Regions from separate parts of the Serratia entomophila genome, predicted to be linked through region 1. Evidence: riboswitches for the same ligand, from Rfam matches in the RefSeq annotation. Region 1 holds a riboswitch; each other region holds the start of a gene.
What was found. Region 1 has a riboswitch for thiamine pyrophosphate ahead of tenA (thiaminase II). Riboswitches for the same ligand answer to the same signal wherever they lie in the genome.

Region 1 (3,964 bases):
ACCAGCTGTTGCAGCAGTTCGGCCTGGCTTTTGAGCAGGTGAGGATCGTCCGGCGCGCGCGGCGGCTGCCCGGCAATGTCGTGGCTGTCGTCGATGCCCGCCGGGTAGCCGGCAAGCACCAGCAGCCGGTGGCTCAGGCGGCAGGCTTCCATCGGGTCATGGGTGATCAGCAGTACGGTATGCTGCGCCAGCAGTTCGGCGGCCAGCGTCTGGACAGTGGCGCGAGTGATGGCGTCCAGCGCCGAGAAAGGTTCATCCATCAGCACAATCGGCTGGCGCTCATACAGGGTGCGCGCAATGGCGGCGCGCTGGCGCATGCCGCCGGAAAGTTCTGCGGGGCGCGCTGCGCCGTAGCCGCCCAGCCCGACGCGCTCGAGCAGATGGGCGGCCCATTGCCGGTCGGCCCGTTCGCCGCGCAGCCGCGCGCCGAGGGTGATGTTCTGATCGAGGGTCAGCCAGGGGTAGAGCAGATCCCGTTGGCCCATATAGGCGATGCGCCCGGCGATCGGCAGGCCGTCGCTGCCGCTGACGCTGCCCGAAGTGGGCTGCGCCAGGCCGGCGATGATCTTAAGCAGGCTGGTTTTGCCCGAGCCGCTGGCACCGAGCAGGGCGACCACGCTGCCGCCGGCGATATCGAGATTCAGCCGTTCGAAGAGGGTCCGGCCGCCAAAGCGCAGGGTTAAATCCCGGATTTGAATGCCGGGCGGGGGCGAACTGCGGTTCATGAGGCGCTCAGCCCCATTTGCCAGAACGCCGATTCAAGCCGGGTGGCGGTGGTGAAGATCTCCGTCAGTTCGGCCAGGCGGCTTTCCGCACCGCGCTGGCGACCGACGTTCTCCAGCAGATCGATGGACGCCTGCACCCCGGCCAGGTAACCCGGATCGCCATAATTTTTGATCCAGGAGGCGTAAGGGTTGCCCGCCATTTGGGTGCCGGGATCGTTCAGCAGCCGCAGGCCGATTTCGGCATAGCCGGCGACGCAGGGCAGCAGGGCGGCCAGCAGATCGAGGGCGTCGCCGGAATGGCCGATGTCCAGCACGTAGCGGGTGTAGTTCATGGTTTCTGGCGCTTCAGGCTGGGCGGCTATCTGGTCTTCGTTCAATCCCCAGCCGGCGCAATAGGCCAGGTGCAGCGGCAGTTCGGCGACGATGGCGTTGAGCGAAGCGGCGGCGGCGCGCATCTCCGGCAGGGTGCGCAGTTTGCTGACCAGCAGGGCATAGGCACGAGCGAAGTGGATCAGGAACAGGTAGTCCTGGGTCAGATAGCGGCGGAAAGCGGCTTCGGGCAGCGTGCCGGCGGCCAGCTGCTGAATGAAGGGATGAGCGACGTAGTCCTGCCAGTGGCCGCCCGCCCGTTGGCGCAGCCGTCCGTAAAGACCTTGTTCGAACATGGTGGTAAACATGGGACCTCCCTGAGTAAGTGGAGATCCGGGCGCGCTGAGGTATGAACAGGCAATGACCGAAGGCGTTATTGCCGACCCGTCCCTTCGCTGGCATGACCCAGATCAGGTTCAAAGGGTTCGGCTTGCGCCATCTCAGCCCGTAACAGGACACCCCTCGGAGGAGCCTGTTATACGACATTTGTTTTTTGATTACAATGCTCGGGCGGGCGCGAAGGCGGCGGCGCCAATCTGTCCGTTTAGTGCGATCCGGGACAATTTCTCTGGCACAGGCGGCGGCATTTTTGTCACTGTAATGCCGTTACGTTGAATCTGAGGAGCACTGCCCATGAAAAAGATCGGATTTCTCTCTTTCGGCCACTGGGCGCCTTCCGCTCAGTCGGGCACCCGTTCGGCCGCAGACGCGCTGCTGCAGTCCATCGATCTGGCGGTCGCCGCCGAAGATCTGGGGGCTGACGGCGCCTATTTCCGCGTGCATCACTTCGCGCGCCAGCTCAGTTCGCCATTCCCGCTGCTGGCCGCCATCGGCGCCCGCACCCAGCGCATCGAGATCGGCACCGGCGTGATCGACATGCGCTATGAGAACCCGTTGTACATGGTGGAAGACGCCGGCGCCGCCGACCTGATCTCGGGGGGGCGTTTACAGCTGGGCATCAGCCGCGGTTCGCCGGAGCAGGTGATCGACGGCTGGCGCTATTTCGGCTATACGCCGGCCGAGGGGGAAACCGAAGCGGATATGGCGCGCCGCCACACTGAGGTGCTGCTCGAAGCCCTGCGCGGTGAAGGCTTTGCCGAGCCCAATCCGCAGCCGATGTTCCCCAATCCGCCGGGCCTGCTGCGCCCCGAGCCGTTCTCCGCCGGGCTGCGGGATCGCATCTGGTGGGGGGCAAGCTCGAACGCCACGGCGGTGTGGGCGGCGAAGCTGGGCATGAACCTGCAGAGCTCGACGCTGAAAAACGACGAGACCGGCGAGCCGTTTCACGTGCAGCAGGCCAGCCAGATACGCGCCTATCGCGCCGCCTGGAAAGAGGCCGGGCACGCGCGCGCGCCACGGGTGTCGGTCAGCCGCAGCATCTTTGCGCTGATGGACCAACGGGACCGCAGCTACTTCGGCGGCAGCGGCAAAGAGGGCGACCAGGTGGGCTATATCGACCAGCAAACCCGGGCGATTTTCGGCCGCAGCTACGCCGCCGAGCCGGATGTGTTGATCGAGCAGCTGGCGCAGGACGAGGCGATTGCCGAAGCCGACACGCTGCTGCTGACGGTACCCAATCAGCTGGGCGTGGATTACAACGCGCACGTGATTGAATCGATCCTGACCCATGTCGCACCGGCGCTGGGCTGGCGCTGAGCGGCCAAACCTGAAAGGACGTTTGCCATGTCACGTATTTTCATCACCGGTTCGGCCGACGGGCTGGGCCGTGCGGCGGCGGAAACCCTGTTGGGCGAAGGCCATCAGGTGATCCTGCATGCCCGCGAACCGGGGCGGCTCGAGGCCGTGCGCGATCTGCTGACCAGAGGCGCGCAGGCGGTTACCGGCGATCTGTCCGTTCCGCAGCAAACCAAAGCGGTGGCCGAACAGGTGAACCGGATCGGGCGGCCTGACGCGGTGATCCACAACGCCGGGATCTTCACCGGGCCGCAGATACTGGCGGTCAATCTGATCGCGCCTTATCTGCTGACGGCGCTGATCGCCCGGCCGGCGCGTTTGGTGTATTTGAGCAGCAGCATGCATTTTGATGGCCGCGTCGCGCTCGACTGGAGCGCAAGCAACCCGATTTCCTATTCGGACAGCAAACTGTTGGTGACGGCGTTCGCCGCCGCCGTGGCGCGCCGTTGGCCGGAGGTCATCAGCAGCGCCGTCGATCCCGGCTGGGTGCCGACCAAAATGGGCGGTGAAAACGCCCCCGGCGATCTGCGGCTGGGGCATCTGACGCAGGAGTGGCTGGTGACCAGCGAGGAGGCGCAGGCCCGCGCTTCCGGCGGTTACTGGCACCATCAGCGCCGCCTGGCGCCGCATGCCGCCGCGCGCGATACGGCGTTTCAGGAGGCGTTGCTGGCGCAGCTGGAACGCGCCACCGGGGTGGCGTTGCCGCAATCCTGAGCGGCCTATTGGCTAACGGGCCGTTGCGGCATAAAATCTACTTACTGACTTATTTTGATTCATTGGTACATTAAGGCCATGCATGCATTTCTGATTATCGTCCCCGAAGGGGGCATGCTGTTCGAGTCGGCCGGCATCGCCGACATCCTGATGCAGGCCAACCGCCTGCGGCCCGACGACGCCCCCTTGTATGAGGTTGCGGTGGCCACCACGCAAGCGCATCGGGTGGTGCATGGCTCCTCCGGGTTAAACCTGCTGGCCGATCACCGCCTGGCGGATCTTGACCCTGAACAGCCGCGCGACACCATAGTGGTGACCGGCAGGGGAGCCAGCGAGGAAGAAGGGGCGTTTGTCGCGGAATGGCTGCGGCGCGCCGCTCCTCACGCCCGGCGTATCGCTTCCGTTTGCGGCGGCGCCCTGCTGCTTGCCGAAGCCGGCCTGCTCGACGGCCGCCGGGCGAC
Region 2 (3,964 bases), 530 kb from region 1:
AGTCGCCGCTGGCGCAGGCCGCCGCCTGCGTGCTGGATATCAGCGTAGAGCGCGAAGCCTGCCCGATGGGGCTGGCGCCCACCTCCAGCGCGGTTAATACCCTGATGATGGGCGACGCGCTGGCGATGGCATTGATGCGCCAACGCGGTTTCAATGCGGAAGATTTTGCCCGCTCACACCCGGGCGGCAGCCTGGGCGCACGCCTGCTGAACCGGGTGCACCACCTGATGCGCACCGGCGATCGCCTGCCGAAGGTCAGCGAAAGCGCCAACGTGATGGAGGCGATGCTGGAACTGAGCCGCACCGGGTTGGGGCTGGTGGCGGTGTGCGATGCGCAGCGGAAAGTGGTGGGGGTATTTACCGACGGCGACCTGCGCCGCTGGCTGGTGAAGGGCAACAGCCTGCAGGATGCGCTGAGCCCGGCGATCACCCGCCCCGGCTACCGGCTGCCGGAACAGTGGCGCGCCGGCGAAGCGCTGGAGGCGCTGCACGAACAGCATATCAGCGCTGCGCCGGTGGTCAGCCTGGATGGCGTGCTGGTGGGCGCCATCAACCTGCACGATCTTCACCAGGCCGGCATCGGCTGATTCCCGGGCATGGGGCGCGGCAAACTGCGCCCCTGCGGCTTTATTGCCAGTCGGGGTTATCTTCGAACTGTTTCTTCAGCAGCGCCTTGATGTCGTCGTTCGGCTTGCCGAGCCACTGGTAGCTGGCGTACTTCTTCGGATGATCGATGGCCTCTGGCCGGTTTTCTACCTCAACGCGCACTGCCCAGGCCTGCGACTTGTCCTCTTTGAACGCCACGATCAAAAAGTTGTTGGCGCAGTCATGCGGCTTGCACAGGTTGCCGATCAGGTAGTCCTGCCCCTGCCAGCTCAGGTTCTCCACCGGCGTCGAGGTGCCGGCCCCCTTGCGCGCCCAGCCCGGCAGCCGCGCCTGGCCCTTCACCATATTTTGCCAGCTGGCTTGATAACCCGGCTGCTGGATCACGTCCGAGGTGGTGACAATCTGCTGGGCAAAGCCGCCCGCGCTGAAGCTGAGCAACGCGCCAAAAACGGCGCTGCGGAGTGCGCATTGTCCTGCCATGGCCTTTCTCCCTGGGTTAATTCTATTTACCCCGGCTGGCGCCGGGCCTCGATCTAGTCAGACCGCAATGACGGCAAAAAGTTGGCTCACCACCAGGCATGGAAATGATGCACCGGCCCGATGCCGTGCCCCACTTCCAGCGTATCCGCCTGCTGCAGCGCCTTTTGCAGATAGTCCTTGGCGGCGGCGACGGTTGCCGCCCAGTCATCATGACGCGGGCGCAGCGCCGCCAGCGCCGCCGACAGCGTGCAGCCGGTGCCGTGCGTATGGCGGGTGGCGACGCGCGGCGCGCTAAAGCGCTGCTCCTGCCCGGCGGTAAACAGCCAGTCCGGGCTCTCGCTTTCGCTCAGGTGGCCGCCCTTCATCAGCACCGCCTGGCAGCCCATCGCCAGCAACGCCCGCCCCTGTTCACGCATTTGCAGTTCATTTTCCGCCGGCGCGCACGCCAGCAAGGCGGCCGCTTCCGGCAGGTTTGGCGTGATGATCGACACCAGCGGCAGCAGTTCACGGCGGATCGACTCCACCGCCTCCGGCGCCAGCAGCGGATCGCCGCTTTTCGCCAGCATCACCGTATCCAGCACCACAAATTCCGGCCGATAATGGCGCAGCCGCTCGGCTACAGCCTGCACGATCGCCGCGTTGGCCAACATGCCTATTTTGGTGCTGTCGATGCGCAGATCGCTGAACACCGAATCCAACTGGGCGGCGACGAACGCCGGTTCAATCTGATAAACCGACTGCACGCCGCGGGTATTTTGCGCCACCAGCGCAGTGATCACCGAAGCGCCGTATGCCCCCAGCGCCGAGAAGGCTTTCAGATCGGCCTGAATGCCGGCGCCACCGCTGGGATCGGTGCCGGCGATAGTCAAAGCGTTGATGCGTTTCATTGCAGATCCTCCGCGCGCAGCCGGTACAGGGCGTCGAGGAACGCCGGGGTAAAGCTGCCCGGCCCGGCGGCAGCCGCGGCTGCCAGACCGCCGCAGTGCGACATCACCCGGCAGGCGGTGGCGACGTTATCCAACCGCTCGCCCGGCAGGCTGCAAAATGCCGCCACTACCGCCGACAGGGCGCAGCCGGTGCCGACCACCCGCGTCATCAATGCATCACCGCCGGCTACCGCCCAATCCCGTTGGCCGTCGGTAACGTAATCCACCGCGCCGGTCACCGCCACTATCGCACCGCTGCGGCGCGCCAGCTCGCGGGCGGCGGGCAAGGCGGCCAGCGAATCGTCGGCGCTGTCTACCCCGCGGCCGTTGGCCTGCAGGCCGCTGAGCGCCATGATCTCGGACGCGTTGCCCCTGATCGCCGCCGGTTGTTCGTCCAACAGCTTTTTGGCAAAGGCGGTGCGGTAGGCCAACCCGCCAACCGCCACCGGATCCAACGCCCAGGGCGTGCCCGCCTGGTTGGCGGCCGCCACCGCCGCCAGCATCGATTCGGCGCGCGGAGCATTAAGGGTGCCGATATTGATCAACAGCGCGTCCGCCAGCCGGCTGAACTGCGCCGCCTCGCCCGGCTCCACCACCATCGCCGGCGAAGCGCCGAGCGCCAGCAAAACGTTGGCCGTCAACGACTGCACCACTTCATTGGTCAGGCAGTGAACCAGCGGGGGCCGGCGTTTGAATTGGGTCAGACAGGCCGCGGCGCGTGCGCCGGGTAAAGCTTCAGGTCGAGCGAACATATTCCTCCCAACCGGCGTTCAAGAAGGCGGGTACCGGTTGGGCACCGAGACTTCCCTACGCTGGCATAATCCAGATCAGGTAATACGGGTAAAATCTCAGCCCTGACGGGCACCCCGAGTCAAGACCGCCATTATTGGGCTTGCCGCCGGTGAGGTCAATCGCGCTATAGTGGGGAAAAAATAAAAAGGAGACGCCATGCACACAAGACCATACCAAGAGGCCGATCGCCCGTTCCTGCGCACCCTGTACCTGGCTTCGCGCAAGGCGGCGTTCACCTGGTGCAATACCGACGGTTATCGGCTGGAGGATTTCGATCGCTCGACGCTGGGCGAGGATATCTGGGTGGCGGAGGAGGACGGCAAACTGCTGGGGTTCGTGTCGATTTATCGCGCCGACAACTTCATCCATAACCTGTATGTCGACCCACATCTGCCGCCGCGCGGCGTCGGCAGCGCCCTGCTGCAGGCGGCGGAGCGCACCTTCACCGCCACTGGCGCATTGAAATGCCTGGTGAAAAACGAGAAGGCGCTGGCGTTCTATCGCAAACACGGCTGGCGCACCATTTCGACCGGCAACGACGGCGAAGAGGACTATTACCTGCTGCACTCGCCGGCGAAATAATAAGAGCGCGGCGCCACGTCATGGCCGCTCGGGCATGGCGCGCAGCGTCAGCCGCCAGAACAGCAGCGCGCCGAGGCTGACGCTCGCCCCCAGCCAGCACACGCCGCTCCAACCGGCCCAGGCGTAAACGTGGGTGCTGGCGAAGGCGCCCAATCCGCTGCCGGCGGCGTAAAACAGCATATAACACCCCACCAGCCGGCTGTGACTCTGCGGATGGGCGTTGAAGATCATGCTCTGGTTCAGCACGTGGATCGCCTGCCCGGCCAGATCCAACAGCACGATGCCCGCCACCAGCCAAATTAGGCCATAGCCCAGCATGCCGAGCGGCAGCCAGGCCAGCGTCAGCAACAGCAGGCAAACGCCGCTGGCCAACTGCCCCAGCCCGCGATCGGCAAGATGCCCGGCGCGCATCGCCGCCAGAGCGCCTACCGCCCCCACCAGCCCGAATGCTCCCACCACCGAATGGGAAAAGTTAAACGGCGGCCGGCTGAGCGGCAGCACCAGCGCGCTCCAGAAGATGCTGAACGCCGCAAACATCAGCAGCGCCAGCATGCCGCGAATTTGCAGCGTGCGATCGC
Region 3 (3,964 bases), 1.4 Mb from region 1:
CTCATCCGGCAGATCCTTGATGCGCAGTTGAATAGTGGTGACGCCGGCGCCCAGCAGGCGGGCGATCCATTCGACGCTGTCGACCACCGGGTACAACCCCAGCTTGTGCGGGGTGGCGGGGAACGGGGTGGTGATATCAGTCATTGCTTATTTCCTCTTGCAGGTTACCGGCGCTGTGATACAGCTCGCTGCCGCGTGAACGGAACTCGGCCGACATTTTTTCCATGCCGTCCAGCTGCACTTCTATCGGTTTGGCGGCCTCCTGAGCGGCGGCGTAATCGCGCACTTCCTGCGAGATTTTCATCGAGCAGAATTTCGGCCCGCACATCGAGCAGAAGTGGGCGATTTTGCCGGACTCCTGTGGCAGGGTTTCGTCGTGGTAGGCGCGGGCGGTGGCCGGATCGAGCGCCAGGTTGAACTGATCTTCCCAGCGGAATTCGAAGCGGGCTTTGGACATGGCGTTGTCGCGGATCTGCGCGCCCGGGTGGCCCTTGGCCAGATCGGCGGCGTGGGCGGCTATCTTGTAGGTGATAAGTCCTTGTTTAACGTCTTCCTTGTTCGGCAGGCCGAGGTGTTCTTTCGGCGTGACGTAACACAGCATGGCGCACCCGAACCAGCCGATCATCGCCGCGCCTATGCCGGAGGTGAAGTGGTCATAACCCGGGGCGATATCGGTGGTCAGCGGGCCGAGGGTATAGAACGGCGCCTCGTGGCAGTGTTCCAGTTCTTCGGTCATGTTGCGGCGGATCATCTGCATCGGCACGTGGCCGGGGCCTTCGATCATCACCTGCACGTCGTACTCCCAGGCGATTTTGGTCAGCTCACCGAGGGTATGCAGCTCGGCGAACTGCGCTTCGTCGTTGGCGTCCTGAATGGAGCCCGGGCGCAGGCCGTCGCCGAGCGACAGCGAAACGTCATAGGCGGCGCAGATCTCACAGATTTCACGGAAGTGTTGGTACAGGAAGTTTTCCTGGTGGTGCGACAGGCACCATTTGGCCATGATCGAACCGCCGCGCGAAACGATGCCGGTCAGGCGTTTGGCGGTCATCGGCACATAGCGCAGCAGCACGCCGGCGTGGATGGTGAAGTAGTCCACCCCTTGTTCCGCCTGTTCCAGCAGGGTATCGCGGAACATTTCCCAGGTCAGGTTTTCCGCCACGCCGTTCACCTTCTCCAGCGCCTGATAAATCGGCACCGTGCCGATGGGCACCGGGCTGTTGCGCAGGATCCATTCGCGGGTTTCGTGGATATAGCGGCCGGTGGACAGATCCATCACGGTGTCGGCGCCCCAGCGAGTCGCCCACACCAGCTTTTCCACTTCCTCTTCTATCGAGGAGCTCACCGCCGAGTTGCCGATATTGGCGTTGACCTTCACCAGGAAATTGCGGCCGATGATCATCGGTTCGGATTCCGGGTGGTTGATGTTGGCGGGGATGATGGCGCGGCCGGCGGCCACCTCCTGGCGCACGAATTCCGGGGTAATGTTGTCGGGCAGATTGGCGCCCCAGCCCTGGCCCGGGTGCTGCCGGCGCAACGCTTCGCCGCGAATGCGTTCGCGCCCCATGTTTTCACGGATGGCGATAAACGCCATCTCCGGGGTGACGATGCCGGCGCGGGCATAGTGCAGCTGGGTGACGCATTTACCCGGTTGCGCCCTGCGCGGCTGCGGCAGGTGTTCGAAACGCAGATGGTCCAACCCCTCGTCCGCCAGGCGCTGCTGGGTGAAACCGGAGCTGACGCCGCTCAGGGGCGCGGTATCACCGCGTTCTTCAATCCAGCCGGTGCGCAGTTTGGCCAGGCCGGCATGAACGTTGAGCTGGGCCTGCGGATCGCCGTAGGGGCCGGCGGTGTCATACACCGGAATGGCCTCGTTCGGCTGGTACTGCGGGTTGTCCTTGCCACCGCCGATCAGCGTCGGGCTGAGCTGGATTTCGCGCATCGGCACCTGCACGTCGCTGCGTGCGCCCTGCAGATAGATACGGCGTGAGTTGGGGAAGGCCATCCCCTGCAGGCTGTCGATAAACTGCTGGGCGGCTTCGCGTTGTGCTTTGCGGGCACGAGGTTTCTTAACGTTAGACATAGCAAGTTCCTACCAGTGGGTTGGGAAAGTTGCTTGTCTGGAGCTCGGAGGGAGTAATGGTGCTGGCCGGTAAAGCGGATCGTCCCTAACCGGGAGGAGTCCTGCCTGTGGCGATAGATTACTCTTGTTCCCTTCGCGGGTATTAACCCGATCAGGTTCCGCGGATCCCGAATTAACGGTCTCAGCCTGGCCAATTTGTTGAACAAATCAGGCGCTAGGCACTCCGACAAGATGCCCCCCAGTATAGGAGGGATAATAAAAAAAACTACAAAATTCTAACGCGCCTGATCCAGCGCCTGGTCCGGCAGGGGCGACTGAGGGGCTTCCGCCGCCAGGTGGATCAGCCGGTCTTCCAGGGTAAAACGTGCGGCCAGGGTTTCGCCGATATCCGACAACGCCTGGTGGAGCTCCAGGCACAGGTCCTGATCGATATCCACTTCGGTATAGCGATCGTGGAACGCCATGATCTGCTCGGTATTGGCCCAGAGCTTGGGGTAGATGTTAACCGACAGCGTCATTTTCGGACTGGAGGAACCTTCCACTTGTTTGATAATTCTGTCATAGATATGGAAATGCCCGGCTGAGAGATAATCCACCAGATTATGGCAAAAGTTCTCCAGCGCTTTTTCATTCAGCGGCGTATGCTTTTCTTTATTCGGTTTGAGGCCCACTAAAGTACAGTAGGCGACCAGCAACTGCTTGCGGGCCTGAAGCCATTGATCGACTAATTCATTACTACCACCAAGGCGTTGAGTCAGGCTTTCCAAACGGTTGAGCATGTTTGACTCCGTCATTAATAAAAAGTAACAGTAAGTTATTAAAATGTAACAAGGCCGATTTGTAGAGTGCCAGTGAAGCTGAGGTTGTGCAACAACGATATGGAACTTGCATTAACGGGTAATGAAAATGGCTGGTGGATAGTCAGCCATGAAAGCAAACTTTGGTTACCGCAAGGTGAACTGCCGTTCGGTTCGGCCGCCTCTTTTTCCCTGCAGGGCAAGATGGCGCGCACTATCGGTGAGTGGGGCGGTGCGCCTGTCTGGCTGGTTCGGCAGGCGATGCCGCACGACATGGGCTCGGTGCGGCAACTGCTCGAACTGGATCGCGGTTTGTTCCAGCTCGCCGGGCGCGGCGTCCAGTTGGCCGATTTCTATCGTTCCCATCGCTATTGCGGCTACTGCGGCCATGAAATGCACCTCAGCCGCAGCGAAAGCGCCTGCCTGTGCGGCCACTGCCGTGAGCGCTACTATCCGCAGATCGCCCCCTGCGTGATCGTCGCCATCCGGCGCGACGACCAGATCCTGCTGGCGCAACACGTTCGCCACCGCGGCGGCATCCACACGGTGCTGGCCGGCTTCGTTGAGGTGGGCGAGACGCTGGAGCAGGCGGCCGCGCGCGAGGTGATGGAAGAGAGCAATATTGAAATCAAGAACCTGCGCTATGTCACCTCCCAGCCCTGGCCGTTCCCGCATTCGCTGATGATGGCCTTTATGGCCGACTACCATCAGGGCGAGCTGCGCCACGATCCCAAGGAGTTGCTCAACGCCGGGTGGTACCGCTATGACCAACTGCCGCTGTTGCCGCCGCCCGGCACCGTGGCGCGCCGGTTGATAGAGGACACCGTGGCGCTGTGCCGGGCAGAATAATGTACAATGGCGGGCAGATTATTAAGGGAGCCCCATAAATGAATGAGTTGAAGAACGATCGTTACCTGCGCGCGCTGCTGCGTCAGCCGGTGGATGTGACCCCCGTATGGATGATGCGCCAGGCCGGTCGTTATTTGCCGGAGTACAAGGCCACCCGCGCCCAGGCCGGCGATTTCATGTCGCTGTGCAAGAACGCGGAACTGGCCTGCGAGGTGACGCTGCAGCCGCTGCGCCGCTA
Region 4 (3,964 bases), 2.5 Mb from region 1:
GATCAGCCGCAGCCGCCGCCAGCCGCGCATGTCCAGCGACAGGCACAGCGGATTGTAGCGCTCGGCCAGATCGCGCATCGGGTTTTCCAGCACCTTCAGCGCATAAGGCACCGCCATCAGCGCATTGGTGAGGATCACCAGCGCGTAAGGCGACTGCGGCAGCCCGAGGGTGTCGCTCAGCAGCAGGAAGAAACCGGTGGCCAGCACGATGCCCGGCATCGCCAGGATCACCATGCCGCTCAGCTCCAGCGTTTGGCCCCAGCGCAGACGTTGGCGCAGCTTGAGCTCGCGGCTGCTCCACAGCAGCATCATGGTCAAGGCCACGCACAGCAGGCCGGCGCCGAGCGCGATGCGCAGCGAGGTGAACAGCGCCTGCCACAGCATCTGCTGTTGCAGCACGCTGACCATCGCCTGATTGGCGCCGTCGGCGACCACCGCCAGCAGCGGCGGCAGCAGCAGCAAGAGGGCGGCGGCGATCAGCAGGAAATCGCTGACGCGGCGCCACAGGCTGTCCTCCGGGTTGCGCCAGAGGTGTGCTTGGGTATGGCCCACCGGCAACGCCTGGCCCAGCCGCTGGCTGAGCACCACCAGGCCCAGGCAGCATGTCAGCTGGATCAGCGCCAGCAGCGCGGCGCGGCTGAGATCGTAGTCGTAGCTCAGCGCCTGATAGATAGCCAGTTCTATCGTGGTGGCCTGGGGCCCGCCGCCCAGCGACAGTACGGTGGCGAAACTGGCGAAGCACAGCATGAAAATCAAGGCGCCGCTCGGCAGGATCTGCCGGCGCAGCGCCGGCCATTCGACAAAGCGGAACTGCTGCCAGCCGTTCATGCCGAGCTGAGCCGCCAGCTGGCGCTGTTCGACCGGGATATGTTCCAGCGCCTGCATCAGCAGGCGGGTGGCCAGCGGCAGGTTAAAAAACACGTGCGCCAGCAGGATGCCCTGCAGGCCATACGGCGAGAAGCTGTAGTTGACGCCCAGCCAGCCGCACAGCGTCGCCAGCCAGCCCTGGCGGCCATAGACGCTGAGCAGGCCGAACACCGCCACCAGCACCGGCAGCACCAGCGTCATTGCGCACAGCCGGAGCAGCAGTTGGCGGCCGGGGAAGCGGCGGCGATACAGCGCCCGCGCCAGCAGGATGGCGGGCAGCACCGAGATCAGCGCAGACAGCAGCGCCTGCCGAAAGGTGAAGCGCACCACGTGCCACAGGTAGCTGTCCTGCCACAGGCCGCGCCAGTCGCTTTCCGGCGCGTGCCGCCACAGCGAGCCCATCGCCAGCGCGGCGATGGCCAGGATCAGCCCGGCGGCCAGCAGCCCCGGCCATAGCCAGCGGGGGATTACTGGCTGACGGCGGTTTGCCATGCCCGGATCCAACTGCCGCGTTGCCTGGCCACCTCTTCGGCGCTGTACTGCAGCGCGGTCTGTGGGACTATCATCTGTTCAAAGCCGGCCGGCAGCGGGGTGTTTATCACCGGGTACATCCAGTTGCCGGTCGGAATGCTGTTCTGGAACGCCGGTGTCACCATAAATTGCATGAAGCGCTCCGCCAGCGCCGGCTGTTTGGCGGCCTTCAGCTTGCCCGCCACTTCAACCTGCAAGTAGTGGCCTTCGCTGAAGTTGGCGGCGGCGTAGCCGTCTTTTTTCTCTTCAATCAGGTGATAGGCCGGGGAAGTGGTATAGCTGAGCACCAGGTCGCCTTCGCCCTTGAGGAACAGGCCGTAGGCTTCGCTCCAGCCTTTGGTGACGGTGACGGTTTTCTTCGCCAGCTGCCGCCAGGCCGCCGGCGCCTTGTCGCCATAGACCTTTTGCATCCACAGCAGCAGGCCGAGGCCCGGCGTGCTGGTGCGCGGATCTTCATAGATCACCTTCCAGTTTTGATCGCTGCTGACCAGTTCCTGCAGGCTTTTCGGCGGGTTTTTCAGTTTGTCCTTGTTGTAGACGAAGGCGAAGTAGCCGTAGTCATAAGGCACGAAGGTTTTATCCTGCCAGCCGCCCGGCACGGTCAGTTTGCCGGTATCCACGCCGCTCGGCGCGAACAGCCCGGTCTGCTGGGCGGCCTGCAGCAGGTTGTTGTCCAGGCCCAGCACCACGTCGGCTGCGCTGTTGGTGCCTTCCATGCGCAGGCGGTTCAGCAGCGACACGCCGTCTTCCAGCGCGACGAATTTCAGCTCGCAGTCGCAGTCGGCCTCGAAGGCTTTTTTCACCGCCGGGCCGGGGCCCCAGTCGGCGGCGAAGGAGTCATAGGTGTAGACCGTCAGCGTCGGCTTGGCGAGCGCCGGCGCGGCGCACAGCAGCAGTAAGCAGGGCAGATATTTTTTGACCACGTTGCACTCCTGAAAAATAAGGGGGCAAGGGCATCTGAGAGGGGCGAGGCGGCCAGGCCGGATCGCTATGCTCAAATCCCTCCGCCGGTATTGACCGGATCAGGTTCGACGGGTGTGCTCTCAGCGGAAAAGCGGGCTTTCTTCATCGCCTGCTTTCCGCACCCCGTTGAGACGGCGCTATTGTAAAGACTAACCGACGCAGGCGAAAGGCGCTTATGCCTCCGGCGGTGCAAACCAGGCGGATTTGAAGTCGAACCAGCCGAGGGTGTTCATGCGCACGCCGCGCATGCTGCGCTGGCCGTGCAGCTGCAGCCAGTGGTGGAACAGCGGATGCAGCTGGTGTCCGCTGACCAGCCGTTGGCAGAAATCCGCCAGCGGCAGGCGGTTGGCGCGCCACTGCGCGGCGTCCTGCGCCAGATCTTCATGCATGCAGTGCTGCAACAGCGGCAGCTCATACAGGGTGGCGAACAGCGAGAATTCCAGCGGCAGGGTAAAATTGGCGCTGCCGAGCCACAGATCGCTCTGCGCATCGCCCTTATGCCAGGTGGCGTAATCTACGGTCTGCACAATCAGCCTGACGCCATGCTGAGCCAGCAGCGGTTCGATGGCCTGGCGGATGGCGTGGAACTCCGAGTGCTCGTTGAAATAGGTGATCGTCAGCGCGGTCAGGCCCGCCGGTTTGGGCTGCTGCGCCAGCGCGCGATTGTGATGCCAGCGCGGCAGCAGGCCATAGGCCGGCGACCAATAGCGTTGGTAGACCGGCCCGGCGTTGCTCAATAGAGATATTGGGTTGATCAGTTCGCACAGCCAGCTGCGGATGGCCGGATCGGCCGCCAGCAGGGAACGCTGGTCGAACAGCAGAAAGTAGCAGCCTTCCTCCAGCCGGCTTTCCAGCTCGTTTTTGCCGGTGTCGTCGCCCTGCAGCTGGACGCCGGAGTGCACCAGCTCCTCGGTAACTTCCGGCAGCACCCAGATATTCACCTCGTCGATCAGCGCCCGGTAGCCAAAATAGTCATCGAAGGCGTGGATCTTCATCTGGCTGCGGTGGTTACGCACCACGCTGTATGGGCCAGTGCCTATCGGATGGCGGGCGAAATCCGGCAGGCTGCGCCATTCGCGCGGCAGGATCATCGCGTGCACGCTGCCCAGCAGCCAGGGTAGCCAGTAGTCGGGGCTGTTCAGGCGCACATCGATGACGTAAGGCGTCGGCGAGGTGACGCTCTCGATGTGTGAAAACAGCGGTTGCGGCATCAACCGGTTGAGCGAGCTGATGACGTCTTCCATCTCCAGTTCGCGGCCGTGGTGGAAATGGATCGCCGGGCGCAGGTAAAAACGCCAGTGCAGCGGTGTCAGGGCCTGCCAGTGATGGGAAAGATCGGACTCCAGTTCCCCGTTTTCCTCATTTATGCGCGTCAGACCGCTGAAGATTTGCCGGGCCAGGTGGGTTTCCGAACGCCGCAGCGCCGAGCCGGGCAACAGGTTGTACAACTGGCGATAGTAGAGCACCCGCAGAATGTGTTTGCCCTGGCGGAAGCTGCGGCCCAGCTGGGACAACAGCATCTGGCGCACCACGTTTTTGTCGCCGACCAGCTGTACCAATTGATCGATGCGATCCTGCTCCAGCAGCTCCTCGGCCCGCTGCT

Region 2: another riboswitch for thiamine pyrophosphate. It lies ahead of thiM (hydroxyethylthiazole kinase); the one in region 1 lies ahead of tenA (thiaminase II).
Region 3: another riboswitch for thiamine pyrophosphate. It lies ahead of thiC (phosphomethylpyrimidine synthase ThiC); the one in region 1 lies ahead of tenA (thiaminase II).
Region 4: another riboswitch for thiamine pyrophosphate. It lies ahead of thiB (thiamine ABC transporter substrate binding subunit); the one in region 1 lies ahead of tenA (thiaminase II).

Annotation. Positions count from the first base shown of each region.
Region 1 covers NZ_CP082787.1:3,174,785-3,178,748, reverse strand. Annotated here, with positions in the region: gene KHA73_RS15475 (ABC transporter ATP-binding protein) at 1-725, opposite strand, end outside; gene tenA (thiaminase II) at 722-1,402, opposite strand; TPP riboswitch at 1,465-1,567, opposite strand; gene KHA73_RS15465 (LLM class flavin-dependent oxidoreductase) at 1,728-2,750, shown strand; gene KHA73_RS15460 (SDR family NAD(P)-dependent oxidoreductase) at 2,778-3,503, shown strand; gene KHA73_RS15455 (GlxA family transcriptional regulator) at 3,582-3,964, shown strand, end outside.
Region 2 covers NZ_CP082787.1:3,706,763-3,710,726, forward strand. Annotated here, with positions in the region: gene gutQ (arabinose-5-phosphate isomerase GutQ) at 1-587, shown strand, start outside; gene KHA73_RS17965 (inhibitor of vertebrate lysozyme family protein) at 628-1,086, opposite strand; gene thiD (bifunctional hydroxymethylpyrimidine kinase/phosphomethylpyrimidine kinase) at 1,173-1,973, opposite strand; gene thiM (hydroxyethylthiazole kinase) at 1,970-2,764, opposite strand; TPP riboswitch at 2,800-2,891, opposite strand; gene KHA73_RS17980 (GNAT family N-acetyltransferase) at 2,961-3,386, shown strand; gene KHA73_RS17985 (MFS transporter) at 3,405-3,964, opposite strand, start outside.
Region 3 covers NZ_CP082787.1:4,557,457-4,561,420, reverse strand. Annotated here, with positions in the region: gene thiE (thiamine phosphate synthase) at 1-144, opposite strand, end outside; gene thiC (phosphomethylpyrimidine synthase ThiC) at 137-2,080, opposite strand; TPP riboswitch at 2,192-2,316, opposite strand; gene rsd (sigma D regulator) at 2,356-2,859, opposite strand; gene nudC (NAD(+) diphosphatase) at 2,959-3,726, shown strand; gene hemE (uroporphyrinogen decarboxylase) at 3,765-3,964, shown strand, end outside.
Region 4 covers NZ_CP082787.1:688,584-692,547, forward strand. Annotated here, with positions in the region: gene thiP (thiamine/thiamine pyrophosphate ABC transporter permease ThiP) at 1-1,359, opposite strand, end outside; gene thiB (thiamine ABC transporter substrate binding subunit) at 1,335-2,321, opposite strand; TPP riboswitch at 2,380-2,497, opposite strand; gene sgrR (HTH-type transcriptional regulator SgrR) at 2,535-3,964, opposite strand, start outside.